Regions from separate parts of the Rhodovastum atsumiense genome, predicted to be linked through region 3. Evidence: riboswitches for the same ligand, from Rfam matches in the RefSeq annotation. Region 3 holds a riboswitch; each other region holds the start of a gene.
What was found. Region 3 has a riboswitch for cobalamin ahead of NBY65_RS10160 (cobyric acid synthase). Riboswitches for the same ligand answer to the same signal wherever they lie in the genome.

Region 1 (6,659 bases), 3.2 Mb from region 3:
CGCCGCCATGGTGCCGCCGCGATCGAGGTCGCCCAGCACCACCACCGGCAAATCGAGCGTCTCGGCCAGGTGCATGTTGGTGATGTCGGAATTGCGCAGATAGAGCTCCGCCCCGCTGCCCGCGCCCTCCACCAGTACCAGGTCGGCCTCGGCGGCGAGGCGCTCGTAGCTGTCCACCACCGCCGGCATCAGCCCGTGCCGCATCTGGTGATAGATGCGGGCCGGGCAGTTGCCGAGCACCCGGCCACGCAGCACCACCTGCGAGCCGATATTGGTCTGCGGCTTGAGCAGCACCGGATTCATGTGAATCGAGGCCGGCACCCGGCAGGCCCGCGCCTGCAGCGCCTGCGCCCGGCCGATCTCGCCGCGCGCCTCGGCCGGGGCGTCGGCATCACGCACCACGGCGGCGTTGTTGCTCATGTTCTGCGCTTTGAACGGACGCACCACCAGGCCGCGCCGCGTGTAGGCGCGGCACAGCCCGGCCACCAGCATGCTCTTGCCGACATCGGAGCTGGTGCCCTGGATCATCAGGGCGCGGGCGCGTCGCGGCAGGGAGACGGTGCGCGGGGTGAACACGATCGGGGCGAGCTGGTCGGTCATGAAGGATCCGGTTGCGGGTGCGAGGAATCGGGGGCAGGGGGCATCAGCGCGACAGGTACAGGATCACGCGTGCCAGCGCACGCCAGGCGCGGAACCAGGAATCGGGCGGATTGCCCGGACACGGGAAGCGGAACGAGGTCCAGATCGGGCGGTGCTGCTGCCGGCAATCATCCTCGGGCCATGGAAGCATCGCGTTCATGTTGCACCTTTCGCGGGGCGTTGCCCCGGGCCCCACCAGGGGGCTTTGCCCCCTGGACCTCCACCAAGGGCTTCGCCCTTGGAACCCGATCTTTCTGTGCCGCGCAGCGCTTTTGGGGTGCAGGGGCCTTGTGGCCCCTGCCGGGTCCAGGGCAGAGCCCTGGCCTTTCTTGTTTCCAAAGCAGCCATCGCCTCACTCCGCCATTTGCTGGTCGCCGCCACCGCAGGCACGGATCTGCGCTGCCGCCGCCGCGGTGGTGGCGGCTTCCTGCTTGCGCCGGGGCGCGTTTTTCCAGGCTGCCGCCGATGCGGTCACGGTGGCCCCGGCGACGTCGCGGCGATCGTCGAAATGGAAGTCCACCTTCTTCTTCGACTGCGGGCCCCAGTAGCCGAACCGGCCGAGGTCGTAGAATTTCCGTTCGAACGCGCTCTTCAGATAGGCCTTCAGGCAGCCGAGCAGATATTTCCGCCGGTACGGGTCGCGCTGCCACGGATAGGAGAACAGCGACTTGTGCATGTAGAAGCGGCGGTAGTTGTGCATCACCCGGTCGAGCAGCTCGCCGCGCTCCATCGCCGCCGGCTTCATGATCGGGGTGACAAAGTTGTATTTCTCGAAGTCGAACACCTCGACCTTGTCGCCAAGCTCGCGGAACAGGTCGGAGAACGGCCAGGGGGTGAACATCGACCAGTTGGCCATGTCCGGATTCCAGTCCATGACCATCTGGTAGGTTTCTTCCAGCGTTTCCGCCGTCTCGTTCTCCAGCCCGACGATGAACTGCGCCTCGGTGACGATGCCGTTCTGGCGCAGCAGCGTGATCGCCTTCTTGTTGTCGGCGACAGTGGTTTCCTTGTTGAACAGGTCGAGCTTGAGCTGTGCCGCCGCCTCGGTGCCAAGCGAGATATGCACCAATCCGGCCTTGCGGTAAAATGGCAGGTCGGCCTCATCGCGCAGCACGTCGGTGACACGCGTGTTGATGCCCCACTGGATCTTGTCGGGCAGGCCGCGGTCGATCAGTTCCTGGCAGAACTCGACGAACTTCTTCTTGTTGATGGTGGGCTCTTCGTCGGCGAGGATGAAGAAGCCGACGCCATGGTCGCGCACCAGCGTCTCGATCTCGTCCACCACCTTTTTCGGGTCGCGCACGCGGTAGTCGCGCCAGAACTTCCACTGGCTGCAGAAGCTGCAGGTGAAGGGGCAGCCGCGCGCGAGGTTCGGCGTCGCCACCGGCACGCCGAGCGGGATGTAGATGTATTTCTTCCAGTCCAGGATGCTCCAGTCCGGGACGATGGTGTCGACATCGCGGATCGGCGGTTCGGCCGGGGTGGCGATCACCTGGGCGTCCTCGCGGTAGGCGATGCCGTTGACCTGGCCGCGTTCGGTCGGCCAGCGTCCCTGGTCGACCGCGCGCACCAGGTTCAGCAGCACCGCCTCGCCCTCGCCGCGGATGATCGCGTCGATCCAGGGCGCTTCCATCAGCACCGGCTGGTACATGAAGGTCGGGTGGATGCCACCGAGCACCGTGATGACGTTCGGATGCACCTCCTTGGCGATCTTCAGCACCCGTTCGGCGGTGTAGATCGCCGGGGTGATGGCGGCGGTGCCGACGATGTCGGGCGTCTCGGCGGCGAGCATGTCCCGCAGGGCTTCATCGGAGATGTCGTCGTTCATCGCGTCGATGAAGCGGATGTCGGCGTAGCCGGCCGCCTTCAGGTAGCCCGCCAGATAGGCGGCCCAGGCGGGCGACCACTTGCCGGCGATCTCGGCACCGCCGGAATGGTAATTGGGATGGATCAGCAGGATCCGCATCGATGGCCTCCGCGCCAATGCGCCGCACCGCACCCGGCACGGCGGAGGGCAGGCCGTTGGGCGCCGCCTTTGGCTCCCACCGGTCCGAACCAGTGTCGGTCACGCCGGATCGTCACGGAGACGGGGTGGAGAGGGAGCGTCTGCGAAAACCGGAACCGTCAGGCCCGTTCCAACGCAGTCGCACCACCGGGACACCCCGCCCGAGGACGTTCGACGGCCGTGGCAGGTCTCCTGGCTTGCGGGTCGTCGCCTCCGTCCTGGCCTTCCCGATGCCGTTCCGGCACCAGTGACGCAAATCGGATGATGGCTCGCCGCTCACAGTTGCGGGGGCAGCTCCGGCATGGTCGGCAGACGCACCGGATTCCCTCTTAGCTTCTGCTTCCGGCAGATGGAAACAGAAGAACCACGACACGAAACCCGTAGCTTTCGACAGGGCACTTTGTCAAGTGAGCAAGCGTGTGGCGGATGAAATCCGCTCTACGTGCTACGTGCCTGCGTCAGAAGGTGATGGTGCTGCGCAGCCCGAAGATGGCGGCGTCGCCGATGCGCTTGGTGGGATCGAGCGGATCGGGCACGCCGCCGGCCGGGCGGAACACGTACTGGAAGTCCGGCTGCACGATCAGCCATGGCGTGACCTGCGCCTGGTAGGTCAGTTCCAGCACCGTCTCGCTGTTGCGGATCGGATAGGACGCATCGGTGAAATACGTCACGTCGCGATCGTAGCGGCGGGCCTTGGCACCGATATGGGCATAGCCGATGCCCAACCCGATCGTGTCGTTCTCGCGGGCGGGGATCGCCCCCTTCCAGGTGACGCCCACGTTCATGAAGAAGTTCACCGGATTGCGGTCATTGGTGGTGCCGGTGATGCGGCCGAACACGCCGATGCCCTGGTCCTTGGTGCCGGGCTTGCGCCAGACCATCTGGTCGGCCACGGCATAGAGGCTCCAGTTGTTGGTGCGGCCCAGCGCCACCCCGCTGCTCGACGGATCGGCGAGCAGCAGGCCGTCATTGGCATAGCGCTGGTCGGAGAACTGGTTGGAGTTGTACCAGCCACCGACCTTGTAGGTGCCGGGAAGCCCGGTCGCGTCCTCGCCGCCGTTGATGCTGTACTGCACCTCGCCGATGACGAAGACGCCGCGGTTCAGGGTGAACGAGGTGCCGGAGGGGTTGCGCACCTGCGGATCCGGATTCTCCCCGACCGGGGCGGGGTCGCCGCTGTAGACGCCGAGCAGGACAGCGAGATCCTCGCGCGGCTTCACCTTCAGCCGCACGCCGGGGGTGGCCAGCGGATAGGCCGGGCCGCCGGAGGGCAGGTCTACCGCCGCCAGGGTCGGCCAGCCGAACGATGCATTGATGAACAGCCCGCCATACTGGGAAACCTGGAATTCCTGGTCGGCCGCCTGCTGGCCGACGCGCACCGAGACGCGGTCGTCGAACAGCGCCTGCTCGTACCACAGCTCGAACAACCGGGTGGCGCGGGTGGCCTCGATGCCGCTGACGGTGTTGATGTTGCCGATGTTGTTGGAACTCAGGCCACGGCCGTGGATCTGGTAGGCGCTGGCGTTGAAGGTGCCGCCGGGCAGGCCGAACGCCTTCCCGGTATCGACCTGCACCCCCATCAGCGTGGCGCCCTCGTAGACCGCGCCCTGGCGGAAGCCGCCGCTGACATTGCCGAGCACCTCGCTGGTCTCCTGCAGGGTCAGGGTGACGCCGGCATCCTCCAGCCGGGAGCGCAGCCCGCCGGGATCACCGAGCATGTGCTCGCGTTCCCAGAAGCCGGCCTCCGCGTCGGCGGCCTGCGCCGGCAGCGTCGCGGCACTCGCGAGTAACAGGGCGAGGGTGCCGCGCGGCAGGCAGGATCGCAGCGCATGGGGGCAGGCAGCAGCAGGAAAAGGCATTCGTAAGTTTCCGGTCAGTTTCATTGGCGATCAAAGCGGCATGGTCTTGCGGAAGCCGAACGGAGGACGGCCAGTGCCAGGACCGCCAGGACAATCAGGCCGGGCGTGCAGGGGAGCAGGCCTCTCCAGTCCGGATAAATCACGTCGGAGGTGTTGAACGCTTCGCCGCTGTAGCGGCACAGCATCAGCGAGGCCTGCCGGGCCTGCATGGCGTCTTCGATTTCCGCGACGACGGCCTGCACGGCCGTGCGATCACCGGGCATGTCCAGCAGATGCAGGAGCAACGCCCGGGTCGCGGCCAGATAGGCATGGGCGCATTCGTTGAAGGGGCTGTCCTCGTCGGTCAGGCTGCCCGGCGCGAGGCCCCACAGGCATGCGCTGAACTGGATGTTGATGAAGCCCTGCAGCCGCCGCATCACCCGGTCGGTGGGAAACTGCTGTTGCGCCAGGGCCAGGATCGCCCTCCGGTAAGCGGCCAGCACGAGCATTTCGCCATGCGTGACGGTGGGGATCGAAATCGCATCCTCCGGTGCCGGCGCGGAGCTTCCCTGCCGGTGGGCCCGGGCAGGGAACGCCGCGGCAATGCACAGCAGGATCCAAAGCGACAGGACACAGCAGAGCTCCCTGGATCGTCCGACCGGCATGTCCATCCTGCGCCCCCGAGACCCTGCACGGCCGCGATCGTGGTGGGGCTGATGCGGCGGAACGACGGTATTCGGGTTACGAGGCCGCCAGCACGTGCCGTGCCGTCGCTTGCCGTCGCATGGCGTGCTCCGCCAGGGGACCGAAGGCCAGTCCCAGCGTGGTCCACAGGATCACCTGGGCGCCGACGGAGGCGATCCGGAATTGCCACAGCAGGTCGGCCGGGAATTGCTCGGGCACCTCGTTCACGGTCGGCAGGGCGAAGTTGGCAACGACGATGACGAGCAGATACGCCAGCCCGGCAAACAGCGATGCATTCCAGGCGCCATGGCGGCCAACCAGCCGCCGGCGCAGCAGCACCGCCCCCAGCATCGCCACCACTGAAATCAGGATCATCGCAAAATAGAGCGCGGTGCGGATCTGGATGGTTTCGGGTTCGCCGACCGCGGGCGGGTTGGCTGGGTACTTGACGAAGGGAGCCAGATAGACCGTGACAAAGCCGATGGCGGCGAGGATCGCGGCAGTGGCGCGTGGCCCGGTGGCGGCCAGTCGCCCGGAAGCCGAGGCGAAGACCAGCGCGAACAGGCCGCCAATGGCGGCGCCGAACACGACGACGCCGGTGAACAGCCCGATGCCGGCCTGGACCGGCCGGCTGACCAGTTCGGGTTCTTCTTCCGCCGCCGGTGATCCCCCGGCCGCCTCGGTGGCGGCCTTGGCCTGCTCCATGCGGGCCTCGAAGGCGATGGCCCGATCGACCTGGGGCTCGCCGAAGACCTTCAGGAAGCCGAAGGCAAGCAATCCCGCGAGGATGCCGACCAGCATCCCGCGGACGAGCAAATTCCTGACCATGATGTCGACAGCCGGCTCAGTGGCAGGGGAAGCCGAGCAGGTGCCGCCCATCATGCACGAATTCGTGCACGTACATGCCGGATATCAACGAGGTGGCGCCTTCCTCGGCGCCGATGAAATACAGCGCGAGCAGCAACACGATGCCGAACAGCGCCCATGGCAGGATGTCCCGAAGCGGGATCGGGGCCGGCGCGAAATCAGGGAGGAAGGTGGTGTCGGACATCATGGGCTCCTCGGGATGGCGCGTCCCAATGCAGCGATGTGTCACGGCTGGGTCTGACTCTCGACCGCTCCTGACAGGGAGCGGCGATTACAGTGGCGCGACCGTGCCGGGTTTGCACCGGCTTCCAGGAGCGTGACGATGGAGGCACCCTATTGGGTCCGGGGGGCGGTCGTCAATGCATCACCGGTGCGACCGTGGGCGGCGGCTCAGCCGGCGCAGACGATCGTCCGCTCCAGTCGGTCGGCAACCGCCGGCTGAGCCGGGGCGAGGGTATAGACCCCGCGTTCCTCGCCATAAGGCACAAAACGGTCGCACAGGCCGAGCACCGTCTCGGCGCCGCCGAGATAGAGCAGCCCATCCGGTGCCATCTGTCGCGCGATCGCTTCGAGCACGCAGGTCTTGGTGGGCGGATCGAAATAGATCAGCACGTTGCGGCAGAACA
Region 2 (6,659 bases), 1.4 Mb from region 3:
AACGGGTGTTCGCGGGGCGCTGACGGTGCCTTCCGACGCGGCGCATCATCCAAGGGGGGAACCATGGACGAGTTTTCGCGCACCACCCGCTTCCGCGGGGTGGTCGACCTTGACCCGACGGATCGTTCGAACGGACGCTCGACCATCTACGTCTACGAGGCGGCGGTGCGGGCCTGGCACTGGGTGCATGCCCTGGCGATGATGGTGCTGGTCGCGACCGGCTACCTGATCGCCTCGCCGCCGCCCACGCTGCCGGGCGAGGCCAGCGCCAACTTCCTGTTCGGCTATATCCGCTTCACCCATTTCGTGTCCGGCTACGTGCTGGCGATTTCATTCCTATTTCGGATCTACTGGGGCTTCGTCGGCAACCGCCATTCACGGCAGATCTTCCATCTCCCGGTCTGGGAGCGCGCGTGGTGGCGCGGCGTGGTGTGGGAGGCGAAGTGGTATCTGTTTCTCGTGGACGAGCCGAAGAAATACCTCGGCCACAATCCGCTGGCGCAGATCACGATGTTCTTCGCGATGACGCTCGGCACGATCGGCATGATCGTGACCGGGTTCGCGCTGTATTCCGAGGGCACCGGGCGCGACAGCTGGGAATACGTCGTCTTCGGGACGCTGCTTGACGTTCTGCCGAGCCAGGACGTGCACACGCTGCATCATCTGGGTCTGTGGATGATCGTGATTTTCACGATCATCCATGTCTATGCGTCGGTGCGCGAGGAAATCATGTCCCGCCAGACGATGATCGCCACCATGATCTCGGGGGAGCGCCAGTTCCGCGACGACCGCAACGATTGAACCTATGGCCTGCGCCGCCGCAGCGCCGCGCGGACCAGCCACACCGAAGCCCCCGCGACCGTGAGCGGAAACACCACGGTCTGCAGAACGAACACCGCCATCCAGGTCAGGCTCGCCTCCACCGCATGTTCGACGCTGGCGGCAAGGCGGCTGAAGGAGTCGGCCAGGCGGTCCGGCGAGAGCGCGCCCAGCCCGTCGGTGAGGCGGCGCGGGTCGTACCATGGTCGGGCCGCCCCCTCGGCGAGGCGCGGCATCGCCGCGGTCAGCTCGGCCTGGGTGGCGTTCAGGGTCAGCTCGGCCTGGGCGGCGCGGTCACGCAGGAACCGCTGCGACAGCGCCTCGGTCGCCTGCAGGCTGACCGGCAACAGCAGCTTGCCGAGCAACGCGCTGGCGATCAGCACCTGCGCGAGTCGCCGCAGCCCGCTCCCCCGCGTCGCGCCGGTCAGGATGGCGGCCGCCAGCACGCCGAGCCCGATCGACAGCACCCAGGGCAGGGCGAAGCTGTCCAGCACGTCCACCAGCACCAGCTGGATGGTGACGCAGACCAGGCTGGCCATCAGCACGTCGGCGAAGCTGTCGAGCAATTGCTCGAAGGGGCGCAGGATGTTGCCGATCTCGATGCTGGCGCCGCCATTGACCAGTGCCCCGACATTGGCGTTGACCGTGGTCGAGGACGCCACCCCCACCACCCGCCCGAGCGCGCGCACGGTCACGTAGGCCAGTCCCGCCGCGAGCTGGGTGCGTTGCAGGATCTGCCGCGCCTGCTCGGGTGCGAGCGGGGTCACGAACCGGTCGACGGTGCGGTCAATCCCGCCCGACGCCGCCGCCAGCAGCAGCGCCAGCAGCGGGATCATCACCAGCAGCCGCGGCCGCATCCGGCCGGCAAGACCTGACAGACGTGCACGCAGCATCGGCGTGGCTCCCTGGACATCGGTGACGGAGTCATACGCCCGGGCCGGCGGGATGGCTCGCCCCGCCGGCGCGCGGCGCCGCCGTGACGCGCGGGCAGCCCTATATATTGACACGAATCGCCGGCATTCCCCTATATATAGGTGTCACGGTCCCTCGCATCGCAAGATCGAGGGCTAAGAGGGAAGCCGGTGCGAGGCCGGCGCTGCCCCCGCAACTGTCAGCGGCGAGCTTCCGCCCATCCATGTCACTGGGGCCGCACGGCCTTGGGAAGACGGGCCGAAGCCGGGACCCGCGAGCCAGGAGACCTGCCGCGACAGCCGTACGTCCTCGGGCGGGGTGCCCCGGTGGACCGCATCCCCGGCACGCCTGCGCGGCGTCGCCGTCCCATGCGGCCGCCCGGTCCCTGCCCCCAGATCACAAGGGGTTCACGCCGCATGTTCGTCTCCACCCAGCACGACCGATCGGCGCCACCGCGCCTGCCGCCCGCCGATGCCGCCCGGCTCGTCGCCCTGGTGCGGGATGCCTGCGCCGGGCTTGAGGGTGTCTCCGCCGAGGCCGTGCTGGCCGGGACATGGCGCGACCTGCATGACGGGATCACGCCGGACGAAGCGGCGCTGGCGCCGATCCTCGCCGCCCGCACGCTCGTCGAGACCGAGCCGGCCTATGCCCAGGTGGCGGCGCGGCTGCTCGCCGACCGGCTGCGGTGCGAGGCGCTGAGTTTCCTGTCCGGCCGGCCGGACCGGCCCGGCCAGGACGAGATGGCGGCCCGCTATCCCACGTATTTCCCGGCCTTTGTGCAGGCCGGCATCGCCGCCGGGTTGCTCGATCCCGAACTCGGGCGCTTCGATCTTGGTCGCCTGGGCGCGGCGCTGCGGCCGGAACGGGACCTGAATTTCGATTACCTGGGCCTGCAGACGCTGTACGACCGCTATGTCCTGCATGTCCGCGGCACCCGCATCGAATTGCCACAGGCCTTCTTCATGCGCGTCGCCATGGGGCTCGCGCTGCGGGAGGAGGACCGGGACGCACGGGCCATCGCCTTCTACGAGCTGCTGTCCTCCTTCGATTTCATGGTCTCGACCCCGACCCTCTTCAATGCCGGCACGCGGCGGCCGCAGCTTTCCTCCTGCTTCCTCACCACGGTGGCGGACGACCTCGACGGCATCTTCAAGGCGATCCGCGACAACGCGCTGCTCGCGAAGTATTCCGGCGGGCTCGGCAATGACTGGACCCAGGTGCGCGGGCTGGGCGCGCATATCCGGGGCACCAACGGCCAGAGCCAGGGGGTGGTGCCGTTCCTGAAGGTGGCGAACGACACCGCCATCGCGGTGAACCAGGGCGGCAAGCGCAAGGGCGCGGTCTGCGCCTACCTGGAGACCTGGCACATCGACATCGAGGAATTCCTCGACCTGCGCAAGAACACCGGCGACGACCGCCGCCGTACCCACGACATGAACACGGCCAACTGGATCCCCGACCTGTTCATGCAGCGGGTGGAGGCCGGGGCCGACTGGACGCTGTTCTCCCCCGACGAGGTGCCGGACCTGCACGATCTCTGCGGCCACGACTTCAGGATCGCCTACGAGACGTACGAGGCGAAGGCGGCGCGCGGCGGGATCAGGGTGTTCCGGACCGTGAAGGCGGTGGATCTGTGGCGGCGCATGCTGACCATGCTGTACGAGACCGGCCATCCCTGGATCACCTTCAAGGATGCCTGCAACCTGCGATCGCCGCAGCAGCATGCGGGCGTCGTGCATTCCTCCAATCTGTGCACCGAGATCACCCTCAACACGAGTGCCGGCGAGGTGGCGGTGTGCAATCTCGGCTCCGTCAACCTCGCCGCCCACGTCACCGCCGACGGGCTCGACCGCGACCGGCTCGCCCGCACGGTGCGGACCGCCATGCGCATGCTGGACAACGTCATCGACATCAACCTTTATTCCATCCCCGAGGCACGCCGGTCCAATCTGCGCCATCGCCCGGTCGGCCTCGGCCTGATGGGCTTCCAGGACGCGCTGGAGACGCTGCGCCTGCCCACCGCCTCCGAGGCGGCGGTGGACTTCGCCGACACCTCCATGGAAGCCATCAGCTATTTCGCCATCGACGCCTCGGTGGAGCTGGCCGCCGAGCGCGGACGCTACGCCTCGTTCGAAGGCTCGCTGTGGTCGCGCGGCATCCTGCCCATCGACAGCCTGCATCTGCTGGCGGCGGCGCGTGACGGCGACGTGCGGCTCGACCACGGCACGACCCTGGACTGGGATGCGCTGCGCGCGCGGGTGCAGGCCGTGGGCATGCGTCATTCCAACGTCCTGGCCATCGCCCCCACCGCCACCATCGCCAATATCGTCGGCGTCTCGCCCTCGATCGAGCCCGCCTTCAGCCAGCTTCATGTGAAGGCCAACATGTCCGGCGACTTCACCGTGGTGAACGCCCGTCTCGTCCGCGACCTCAAGGCGCGCGGGCTGTGGGACGCGGCGATGATCGCCGACCTCAAGCGGCATGACGGCATGGTGGGGGCGATCGACCGCATCCCGGAGGATCTGCGGGCGCTCTATGCCACCGCCTTCGAGATCGCGCCGGACTGGCTGGTCCGCGCCGCGGCGCGGCGGCAGAAATGGATCGACCAGGCGCAATCGCTGAACCTCTACATGGCGCGGCCATCCGGCCGGCAGCTCGACGCGCTGTACCGGCTCGCCTGGCGGATGGGGCTCAAGACCACCTACTACCTGCGCGCCCGTGCCGCCACGCAGGTGGAGAAATCGACGCTGGCCGGCACCGATGGCCGGCTCAACGCCGTGCCCGCCTGCAGCATCGCCGATGCGGCCTGCGAGGTATGCCAATGAACGCGCCCGCCCACGATGCCACCGGGCTTGGCGAGATCGACCGCTCCGGCGGCCGGGTGCGGGTGGACGAGAAGCGCCTGCTCAACGCCCGCGCCGACGTCAACCAGCTCCTGCCCATGAAGTATCGATGGGCCTGGGAGAAATACCTCGCCGCCTGCAACAACCACTGGATGCCGACCGAGGTCTCCATGCAGGCCGACATCGCCCTGTGGAAGTCGCGTGACGGCCTGACCGCGGAAGAACGGCGCATGGTGCGGCGGAACCTGGGGTTCTTCGCCGCCTCGGAGAGCCTGGTGGCGAACAACATCGTGCTCGCCGTCTACCGCCAGCTTGCCAATCCGGAATGCCGGCAATACCTGCTGCGCCAGGCCTTCGAGGAAGCGGTGCACACCCATTGCTTCCAGTACATCGTCGAGAGCCTCGGCCTCGACGGCGGCGAGCTGTTCAACATGTACCGGGAAGTGCCCTCGATCACCGACAAGGCGGCCTGGGCGCTGCGGCACACCCGCGCCCTGTCCGATCCCGCCTTCCGGACCGGGACGCCGGCGGCCGACCAGGATTTCCTGCGCGATCTCGTGGCCTTCTACGTGGTGTTCGAGGGCATGTGGTTCTACACCGGCTTCGCGCAGATCCTCTCGCTCGGCCGGCGCAACAGGATGGTGGGCATCGCCGGGCAGTACCAGTACATCCTGCGCGACGAGAGCATCCATCTCAATTTCGGCATCGACGTCATCAACCAGATCCGGCACGAGAACCCGCATCTCTGGACCAGGGCGTTCCAGGACGAGGTGCGGGGCATGCTGGCGGAGGCGGCGGCGCTGGAGGCGGCCTATGGGCGGGACACCATGCCCCATGGCCTGCTCGGGCTCAATGCGGAGCTATGCGCCCAGTACATGCATTTCATCGCCAATCGCCGCTGCGCCCAGCTCGGCCTTGCCCCGGTCTTCGCCGAGGCCGCCAATCCCTTCCCCTGGATGAGCGAGACCATGGACCTGATGAAGGAGAAGAACTTCTTCGAGACCCGCGTGACCGAATACCAGAACGGCGGCGCGCTCGCCTGGGATTGATGCGGGCAAGGACGCGCTGGCCGTTTCCGGCCAGCGCGCCCCGCGCCTATGTCGCCGCGCGCAGCGTCCGGGCCGCCGCGACCAGGTTGGCCAGCGCCGCCCGCACTTCCGTCCAGCCGCGCGTCTTCAGCCCGCAATCGGGATTGACCCACAGCCGGTCAGGCGGAATCGCCGCCGTGGCGTGCTGGAGCAGCGTCGCCATCTCCTCGGGCGACGGCACCCGGGGGCTGTGGATGTCCCACACCCCCGGCCCGATCTCGTTCGGGTAGGCGAAATCGGCGAACACGCGCAGCAGCTCCATGTCGCTGCGCGTGGTCTCGATCGAGATCACGTCGGCATCCATCGCCGCGATGGCGTCGATGATGTCGTTGAACTCGCTGTAGCACATGTGGGTGTGGATCTGCGTCTCGTCGCGCACGCCGCCGGCAGCCAGGCGGAAGCAGGCGATCGCCCAGCGCAGATACGCCGCCCGCTCTGCGCGGCGCAACGGCAGGCCCTCGCGGAACGCCGGCTCGTCGATCTGGATGACCGGGATGCCGGCCGTCTCCAGGTCGAGCACCTCGTCGCGCAGCGCCAGCGCGATCTGCCGGCACACCGTCTCGCGCGGCAGGTCGTCGCGGACGAAGGACCATTGCAGCATCGTCACCGGCCCGGTGAGCATGCCCTTCATCGGCCGCCGCGTCAGCGACTGCGCGTAGGCCGACCAGCGCAGCGTCATCGGGCGCGGCCGCGACACATCCCCCCACAGGATCGGCGGGGCCACGCAGCGGCTGCCATAGGACTGCACCCAGCCATGCTGCGTGAAGGCATAGCCGTCGAGCTGCTCGGCGAAGTACTTCACCATGTCGTTGCGCTCGAACTCGCCATGCACCAGCACGTCGAGGCCGGTGTCCTCCTGCCAGCGCACCGCCTCGGCGATCCAGCCTTCCACCCGCCGCTCATAGGCATCGGCGGTGAGTTCGCCGCGGCCGAGCGCGGCTCGCGCCCGCCGCACCTCCGCCGTCTGCGGGAAGGAGCCGATGGTGGTCGTCGGGAA
Region 3 (6,659 bases):
ATCGCGCGTCGCAGGCGGCGTTTACGCGACCCACCATGTCTCTTCGGTGACGGTCCGATGCAGGCTGCGTGACATCTGTCGGTCGGGGTCGCGTCGGAATGGTTTCATGCCGGGCGGGGAAGCGAGGCCGGCCCCATCTTCCTGCCCGTGCCTTTGGATCGGCACCATCCTGCCCCCCCAGGCCGGACCGGCCATCGCGATGATGTCATGACCGGCGCCGACCCGGGCGGTCTCAGGCGACCTTCGGTTTGAGGATGGGCGCCTGGACCGGATAGTAAAGGGACACGGTATAGCGGTAGCGATCCAGGCTGATCCTTTCCCGGAACAGGCGCAACGACTCGGCCCCCTCCGGCACGCCGGCGAAGCTGAAGAACATCGTCTCCTGCTGGCCCAGCTTGCGGGCCATGTCCGCCAGGAAAGCCTTGCCCGCGATAGAGAGCGGCAGGCGCACCACCCACTGGCCGACATCCATCACGCAGGTTTCGTCGGTGAACTCGACATGCGAGGCACCGACCTTGACCGCCCAGTCCAGCGGCTTGTCGACCGCGGCGGGAAGGTCCGCCCCCAGCACCGCCGGCCAGATCAGCACCGGCGGCTTCTTGGTGCGTTCCGGCACCTGCAGTTCCAGCCGGCATCTGCGGCCGGCCACCTTCAGGTCCAGATTGCGCCCGAACACCGCGCGACGCGGCTTGACGGCCTGGGCATAGCCACCCGCCGCCTCCAGCACCGCGGTATTGGGAAGCCGGTCCTGCAGCAGCGCCGTCAGCCAGGCTTCGACCATCCAGAGCGCCGCGTGCTCGCCCGCGTTCGCCACCAGTTCAAGCGCGGGGGCCCGTTCAAGCCGGAAATGCTCCTGTGCCGTCCGCGGATCGACAGAGGCACCGCTCAGCTTTTCGCTCAGTTCGCTGCGGACGGTTTCGCGGGCCTCGGGGGCGAACAGGCTGCCCACGTAGCGCAGCAACAGATTGCCCCAGGTCTCGTTGGAAAGCAGGAATGTCCTGATGGCGTTCTGGTATTTTTCCTCGGCAGCGGCGGCCATTTCCATGCCGCGGGCCATGGTCGCCAACTGCTTCTGGAAGTCGTCGAGGGGGAAATCCGCAGCGGACGCCGCGACCACGTAGCGCTCTGCCTCGCTGCGTTCCTGGATGGCCAGAGCGCAAGGCTTGAGGAACGTCTGCTGGAGTTCCGCGGTGATTTCAGTCGCACGCGCAGAGGCGAACTCTAGCCAGTCTCGGTCACACTGGAGAAAACTCGGGGACGTCAGTACCTGGCGAGTCACGCCGGCCGCCTCTCATAAATGGTTGACGATAGTTATATATCGCAAAACCGCTGATGTTTTGCTTGTGTTCTACTGTTAGGCGATTCGAATGGCGTAGGTCAATTTTCTTTTTGGTTCGTTTATGAACAAGCGGCCACGCGTTTTCATTCCCGATCCCGCGCGCGCAGCGGCGTGACCCCGGGCCAACCTTGCAGGAGGGGGCGGATCAGGCGGCGGCTTCGAGACGGTGCACGCTGCCGGGGGGGACGGCGATGCTGAAGGCATCGGCATAGGGGATGCCGCGCCGGGCCGCGAGCAGGGCCCGGATGACCCCGGCATGGGTCACGGCCACCACGCAGGCGCCGGGATGGCGGCGTGCCATGTCGGCGGCAAAGGCCAGGGCACGGGTGGCGAGATCGGTGAAGGATTCACCGCCGGGCGGGGAGAGGGTGACGAAGCCGGCACACCAGCGGTCGAGCTCCGGGCGCGGCAGATCGTCCCAGCTTTGGCCTTCCCAGGCGCCGAAATCGAGTTCGTGCAGCCGCGGATCGATGCCGACCGGACCGCCCAGCCGGTCCGCGAGCCGGCGGCAACGTTGCGCGGGGCTGGCCTGGAGCACCCAGGGACCGGGCGGGAGGGCGGCGCGCACCGCTTCGGCATCGGCCGGGAAGCTGTCGGCCAGCGCGACCTCGGTGCGGCCGTAGCACAGGCCCTGCACGCCCGCGACCGCGGTATGGCGCACCAGGATAAGTTTCATGGGGCCAGTCTCATGCCTGCGCCAGCACGGCGAGCAGCATTCCGATCTCGCCCAGTTGCTGCAGGGCGCCCAGGCAATCCCCGGTGTAGCCGCCGAGGCGATGGCGGAACCACAGGAAGCACAGCCCCCAGATGCCGGCCACCACCACCAGTCCGGCCAGCCGGGCAGGGGGCGGCAGGAGCAGCAAGGGCATCAGGGCGGTGATGGCAACGCCGATCAGCCGCGCCCCGGGATGGCCCACGATCGGGCGGGCGCGGCTGGCGTCGGTGCGCGCATAGGGCAGCACCACCATCATCGCCACCGCGGCGCCGCGGCTGAGCGCATGCGCGGCGATGACCGCGGCGGGCAGCAGTGCCGGCGGCAAGGCGGCCATGGCCTGCCATTTCAGCCCGAGCAGCATCACCAGCCCGATCGCCCCGAAGGCGCCGATGCGGGAATCGCGCATGATCTCCAGCACGCGGTCCCGCGTCGTGCCGCCGCCGAAGCCGTCGCAGACATCGGCGAAGCCATCCTCGTGCAGCGCGCCGGTCAGCAGCAGCCCCGCGGCCAGGGCCAGGCCAACCGCCACGCCGGGCGGGAACAGCGTCGCCGACACCGCCCAGACGCCGGCGACCGCCGCCCCCACCGCCGCGCCGACCAGGGGCCAGTAGGCGCTGGCGCGGCGCTGGTCCTCGGGAACCAGCTCCGGCAGCGAGGGCAGCGGCACCCGGGTGAAGAACATCGCCGCCGCCCAGACGGCGCGCGCCTCGCGGACCAGCAGCGTCATGGCTGCGGCGCCACGCCCGTCCGTTCGCTGACCCCGGCGGCCTCGAAGGTCGCCATCTCCTCCAGGAAGCCGGCGGCGGCGCGCACCAGCGGCCAGGCCAGGGCCGCGCCGGTGCCTTCGCCCAGGCGCAGGCCCAGATCGAGCAGCGGGCGCCCACCGAGGGCCTCGACGGCGAGGCGATGCGGGCCGTCGCCCGAGACATGGGCGAACACGGCGTAGTCGAGCATGGCCGGCGCGAGCCGGGCGGCGACGAGGGCGGCCGAGGTGGCGATGATGCCGTCCACCAGCACCAGCATGCGCCGCGATGCTGCCGCCAGCATGGCGCCGGCCATCATGGCGATCTCGCAACCGCCGAAGGCGGCGAGCGCTTCCAGCGGGTCGCGCACGCCGGGGTGGCGGGCCTGCACCCGCGCCAGGATCTCGCGCTTGCGGGCGTGTCCGGCCGGGTCGTGCCCGGCGCCGATGCCGACGCAGTCGGCAAGCGGGATATCGAGCAGGGCGCTGGTGATCAGCGCGGCGGCCGAGGAATTCCCGATGCCCATCTCGCCCGGCAGGATGGCGTTGCAGCCCCGGGCGGCGAGGTCGGCCACCACCTGTCCGCCGCGGTCGAGGCAGAGCGCGACCTCGTCCGGCGTGAGCGCGGTCTCCTGCAGGGCGTTGCGGGTGCCATGGCGGACCTTGAGGTCGATCAGGTCGGGATGGGGCGGCAGGTCGACGGCGACGCCGGCGTCGATCACCTTCACCGGCAGGCCGGCGAGGCGGGCGAACACGTTGATGCCGGCGCCGCCCGCGAGGAAGTTGGCCACCATTTGCGGCGTCACTTCCGGCGGAAAAGGGCTGACGCCGTCGCGGGCGAAGCCGTGGTCGCCGGCGAAGACCAGCACCGCCGGCGCGGTCAGCACCGGCCGTGTGGTGCCCTGCATCAACCCGAGCCGCAGCGCGAGGTCTTCGAGCCGGCCCAATGAGCCGGGTGGCTTGGTCTTGGCGTCGATGCGGGCCTGCAGGGCGGTGGTGAGATCGTGGGCAAGCGGCGGGATCGCGGGGGCCTGCCAGGACGCGGGATGGCTCATGGAGGTGTCACTTCGGGGAAAAAGGGGATCCAAGGGCCTTTGGCCCTTGGTGGAGGTGCAGGAGGCAAAGCCTCCTGCCGGGGCCGGGGCAGCGCCCCGGGCGTTCAGATCCCAAGGTATCGCCGCACCGGATCAAGGTTGACGTGTGCGGCGACGTGTTCGGCCATGGCGGCGTAGAGCGCGCGGCGCTGTTCCGCCCAAGGAACGGCATGTGGTTTGTAGTCTGTGAACCCCGCGGCCGTGGCAAGGCGGGCGCGGGAGCGGGGGGATTCGAACCAGCCGTGCAGGTAGGTGCCCCAGACCCGCCCAGCCTGTGTCCCTTCCGGGCGTGGGGTTCCGTCGTTCCACACCTGGTGCAGGGGCGTGCAGGGCCCGGTGGCGATGGTTTCGCCCATGTGGATTTCGTAGGCGGACCAGCGGTCACCGTCGCATTCGGCTTCGGTCGCGCGCAGGGTCTTGGCGGCGTGGAAGGTGGTGGCCACCGGCAGCAGGCCGAGCCCGGCTTCGTCGCCGGCATCCCCGGCCACGCCCGTGGGATCGTGCAGCCATTCCCCCAGCATCTGGTAGCCGCCGCACAGCCCGACCACGAGCGTGCCGGCGGCGGCGGCGTCGCGGATCACCCGGTCCAGGCCGCGGGCGCGCAGCCAGCGCAGGTCGGCGATGGTGTTCTTCGAGCCCGGCAGCACGATGGCGCGGGCGCGGGCCAGCACGTCGGCGTCCTCGGTCCAGCGCACGCGCACGCCGGCATCGTCCCACCAGGGCTGGCAGTCGGTGAGGTTGGAAGCGTGCGGGGTGCGCACCCAGGCCAGGGTGTCGCCCTGTCCGCGATCCTGGTCGGCGGCGGAGAAGCCGTCCTCCTCCTCGGGCTGCAGGTCGCGGCGCAGCGGCACGGTGCCGAGCACGGGGAAGCCGGGCGCGTAGGGGGCGAGCCAGGATTGCGGGTCTGGAAAGAGCGACGCGTCGCCACGGAAGCGGTTGACGATGGCGCCGAGGCAGCGGGCGCGATCCGCCTCGTCCAGCAGGGCCCAGGTGCCGGCGAGCTGGGCGAAGATGCCGCCGCGGTCGATGTCGCCCACCAGCAGCCAGCGTCCGTCCAGGTGGCGGACCGGCCGCAGGTTGGCGATGTCGCGGGCCATCAGGTTCAGTTCCACCGGACTGCCGGCGCCTTCCATCACCAGCACGTCGCAGCGTGACCGCCAGGTTTCCAACGTGTCGGCGACGACCTGCCAGAGCCGCTCGGCGCGGCCGTAATAATCGCGGGCGGCGCAATGGCCCTCGGCGCGGCCGAGCACGATCACCTGCGATCCCATGCCGCCGGAAGGCTTGAGCAGCACCGGGTTCATCTCCACCGTCGGCAGCAGGCCGCAGGCCTCGGCCTGCACCGCCTGGGCGCGTGCCATCTCGCCGCCGTCGAGGGTGACCCAGGCGTTGTTGGACATGTTCTGCGCCTTGAATGGCGCGACGCGCACGCCTTCGCGGCGCAGCCAGGCGCACAGCGCCGCGGTCATCCAGCTTTTGCCGGCACCCGATCCGGTGCCGAGCACGCCAAGCGCCTTCATGGGACCTCTCTGACAGGGGGATCGTCGGGCATGCATGGCGTCCTGCAGGCGTGCCGGGTGGGCTGCACCGCGGCCGATCCGATACGGCGAGTGCCGCCTGCGGGTCTTTCTCCCGCCGCGTCCGGTTCATCCCGCCCGGGCGCACGCGCGCATTCTCGACGCCGGCCGGTTTCCTGGCTCGCAGGTCCTCGCCGGTGTCCGCCTTCTCACCCCGGTGGCGAGGCAATGGCTCGTTGGACCCGGCTCGCTGCCAACAGTTGCGGGAGCAGCCGCGCCCCGGACTGCCATTGCGGCCCGGGCGCGTTCCCGTTTCAGCCCTTGCGGGCACCGGCGCCTGCCCCAGGTGTTAGGCCCGATCGCCCCGGCACGCAACCGGTCCAACCGCGCGGCGATTGCGCGGGCGTATCGGCATGGCGCGAAGCGGCCCGGCAATCAGGACATTGGAATGTCCTGGTCAGGGAAGCTATGAGACAGGGTGAAGCAGGATTTCAACGGACGATGACCATGATGCTGCGGCGTGGTGTGGTGGCGGGCCTGATCGGCGGTGCGGCAGCGCTCGGGGCCGTGCCCCTGTTGACGAGCTCGCCGGCGCCAGCGCCGGCCCCGGCGGCCCCGCCGCCGCCTGCCCCGGTGCCGCAGCCGGTGGCGCTGACCACGCCGGTGCTGCAGCCGGCGGTGTTGCCGCCGACAGTACCGGCCCGTCCGGCCACGCTGCTGCCGCCCTGGCGCCGCTATGCCATCTCCCCCGCCGCCGCCGAGGGGAAACCGGTGATCAGCATCGTCATCGACGACCTCGGGGCGACGCGCCTGACGGAGCGCACGGTGGCGCTGCCGGGGCCGCTGACGCTGGCCTGGTTCCCGTTCGCGCCGCGCCTGCCCGAGCAGGTGGCCGCCGCCGCCGCCCGGGGCCACGAGGCGCTGCTGCACATGCCGATGCAGTCCTTCTCCAACAGCACCAGCCAGACCGGGCCCGATCCGCTGCGCATCGACCTGCGCCCGGAAGTGAACCTGGCGCGGCTGCGCACGGCGATCGCGGCGGTGCCGGAGGCGGTGGGGCTGAACAACCACATGGGCAGCGTGGCGACGCGCGACCCCGCCCTGATGTCACTGGTGGCGGCCGAGACCCACCGGCAGGGCATGCTGTTCCTTGACAGCGTGGTGATCCCGCACAGCCAGGGCCTGCCCTGCGCGCTGCAGGCCGGCGTGCCGGCCGCGGGCAACGACATCTTCCTCGACCCGGTGAAGGGCA

Region 1: linked by a shared signal. The riboswitch ahead of bchE (magnesium-protoporphyrin IX monomethyl ester anaerobic oxidative cyclase) and the one ahead of NBY65_RS10160 (cobyric acid synthase) in region 3 are both predicted to bind cobalamin.
Region 2: linked by a shared signal. The riboswitch ahead of NBY65_RS16560 (ribonucleoside-diphosphate reductase subunit alpha) and the one ahead of NBY65_RS10160 (cobyric acid synthase) in region 3 are both predicted to bind cobalamin.

What each region holds. Positions count from the first base shown of each region.
Region 1 is NZ_OW485601.1:5,404,141-5,410,799, forward strand. It holds gene NBY65_RS24340 (cobyric acid synthase) at 1-528, opposite strand, end outside; gene NBY65_RS24345 (hypothetical protein) at 644-799, opposite strand; gene bchE (magnesium-protoporphyrin IX monomethyl ester anaerobic oxidative cyclase) at 992-2,605, opposite strand; cobalamin riboswitch at 2,810-3,028, opposite strand; gene NBY65_RS24355 (carbohydrate porin) at 3,103-4,503, opposite strand; gene NBY65_RS24360 (hypothetical protein) at 4,524-5,153, opposite strand; gene NBY65_RS24365 (CbtA family protein) at 5,224-5,994, opposite strand; gene NBY65_RS24370 (CbtB domain-containing protein) at 6,011-6,220, opposite strand; gene NBY65_RS24375 (CheR family methyltransferase) at 6,424-6,659, opposite strand, start outside.
Region 2 is NZ_OW485601.1:3,642,643-3,649,301, forward strand. It holds gene NBY65_RS16545 (hydrogenase small subunit) at 1-23, shown strand, start outside; gene cybH (Ni/Fe-hydrogenase, b-type cytochrome subunit) at 64-801, shown strand; gene NBY65_RS16555 (hypothetical protein) at 804-1,712, opposite strand; cobalamin riboswitch at 1,843-2,040, shown strand; gene NBY65_RS16560 (ribonucleoside-diphosphate reductase subunit alpha) at 2,148-4,556, shown strand; gene NBY65_RS16565 (ribonucleotide-diphosphate reductase subunit beta) at 4,553-5,623, shown strand; gene metE (5-methyltetrahydropteroyltriglutamate--homocysteine S-methyltransferase) at 5,670-6,659, opposite strand, start outside.
Region 3 is NZ_OW485601.1:2,225,378-2,232,036, forward strand. It holds gene NBY65_RS10140 (hypothetical protein) at 233-1,279, opposite strand; gene cobC (alpha-ribazole phosphatase family protein) at 1,485-2,015, opposite strand; gene NBY65_RS10150 (adenosylcobinamide-GDP ribazoletransferase) at 2,026-2,781, opposite strand; gene cobT (nicotinate-nucleotide--dimethylbenzimidazole phosphoribosyltransferase) at 2,778-3,851, opposite strand; gene NBY65_RS10160 (cobyric acid synthase) at 3,956-5,410, opposite strand; cobalamin riboswitch at 5,557-5,757, opposite strand; gene NBY65_RS10165 (divergent polysaccharide deacetylase family protein) at 5,909-6,659, shown strand, end outside.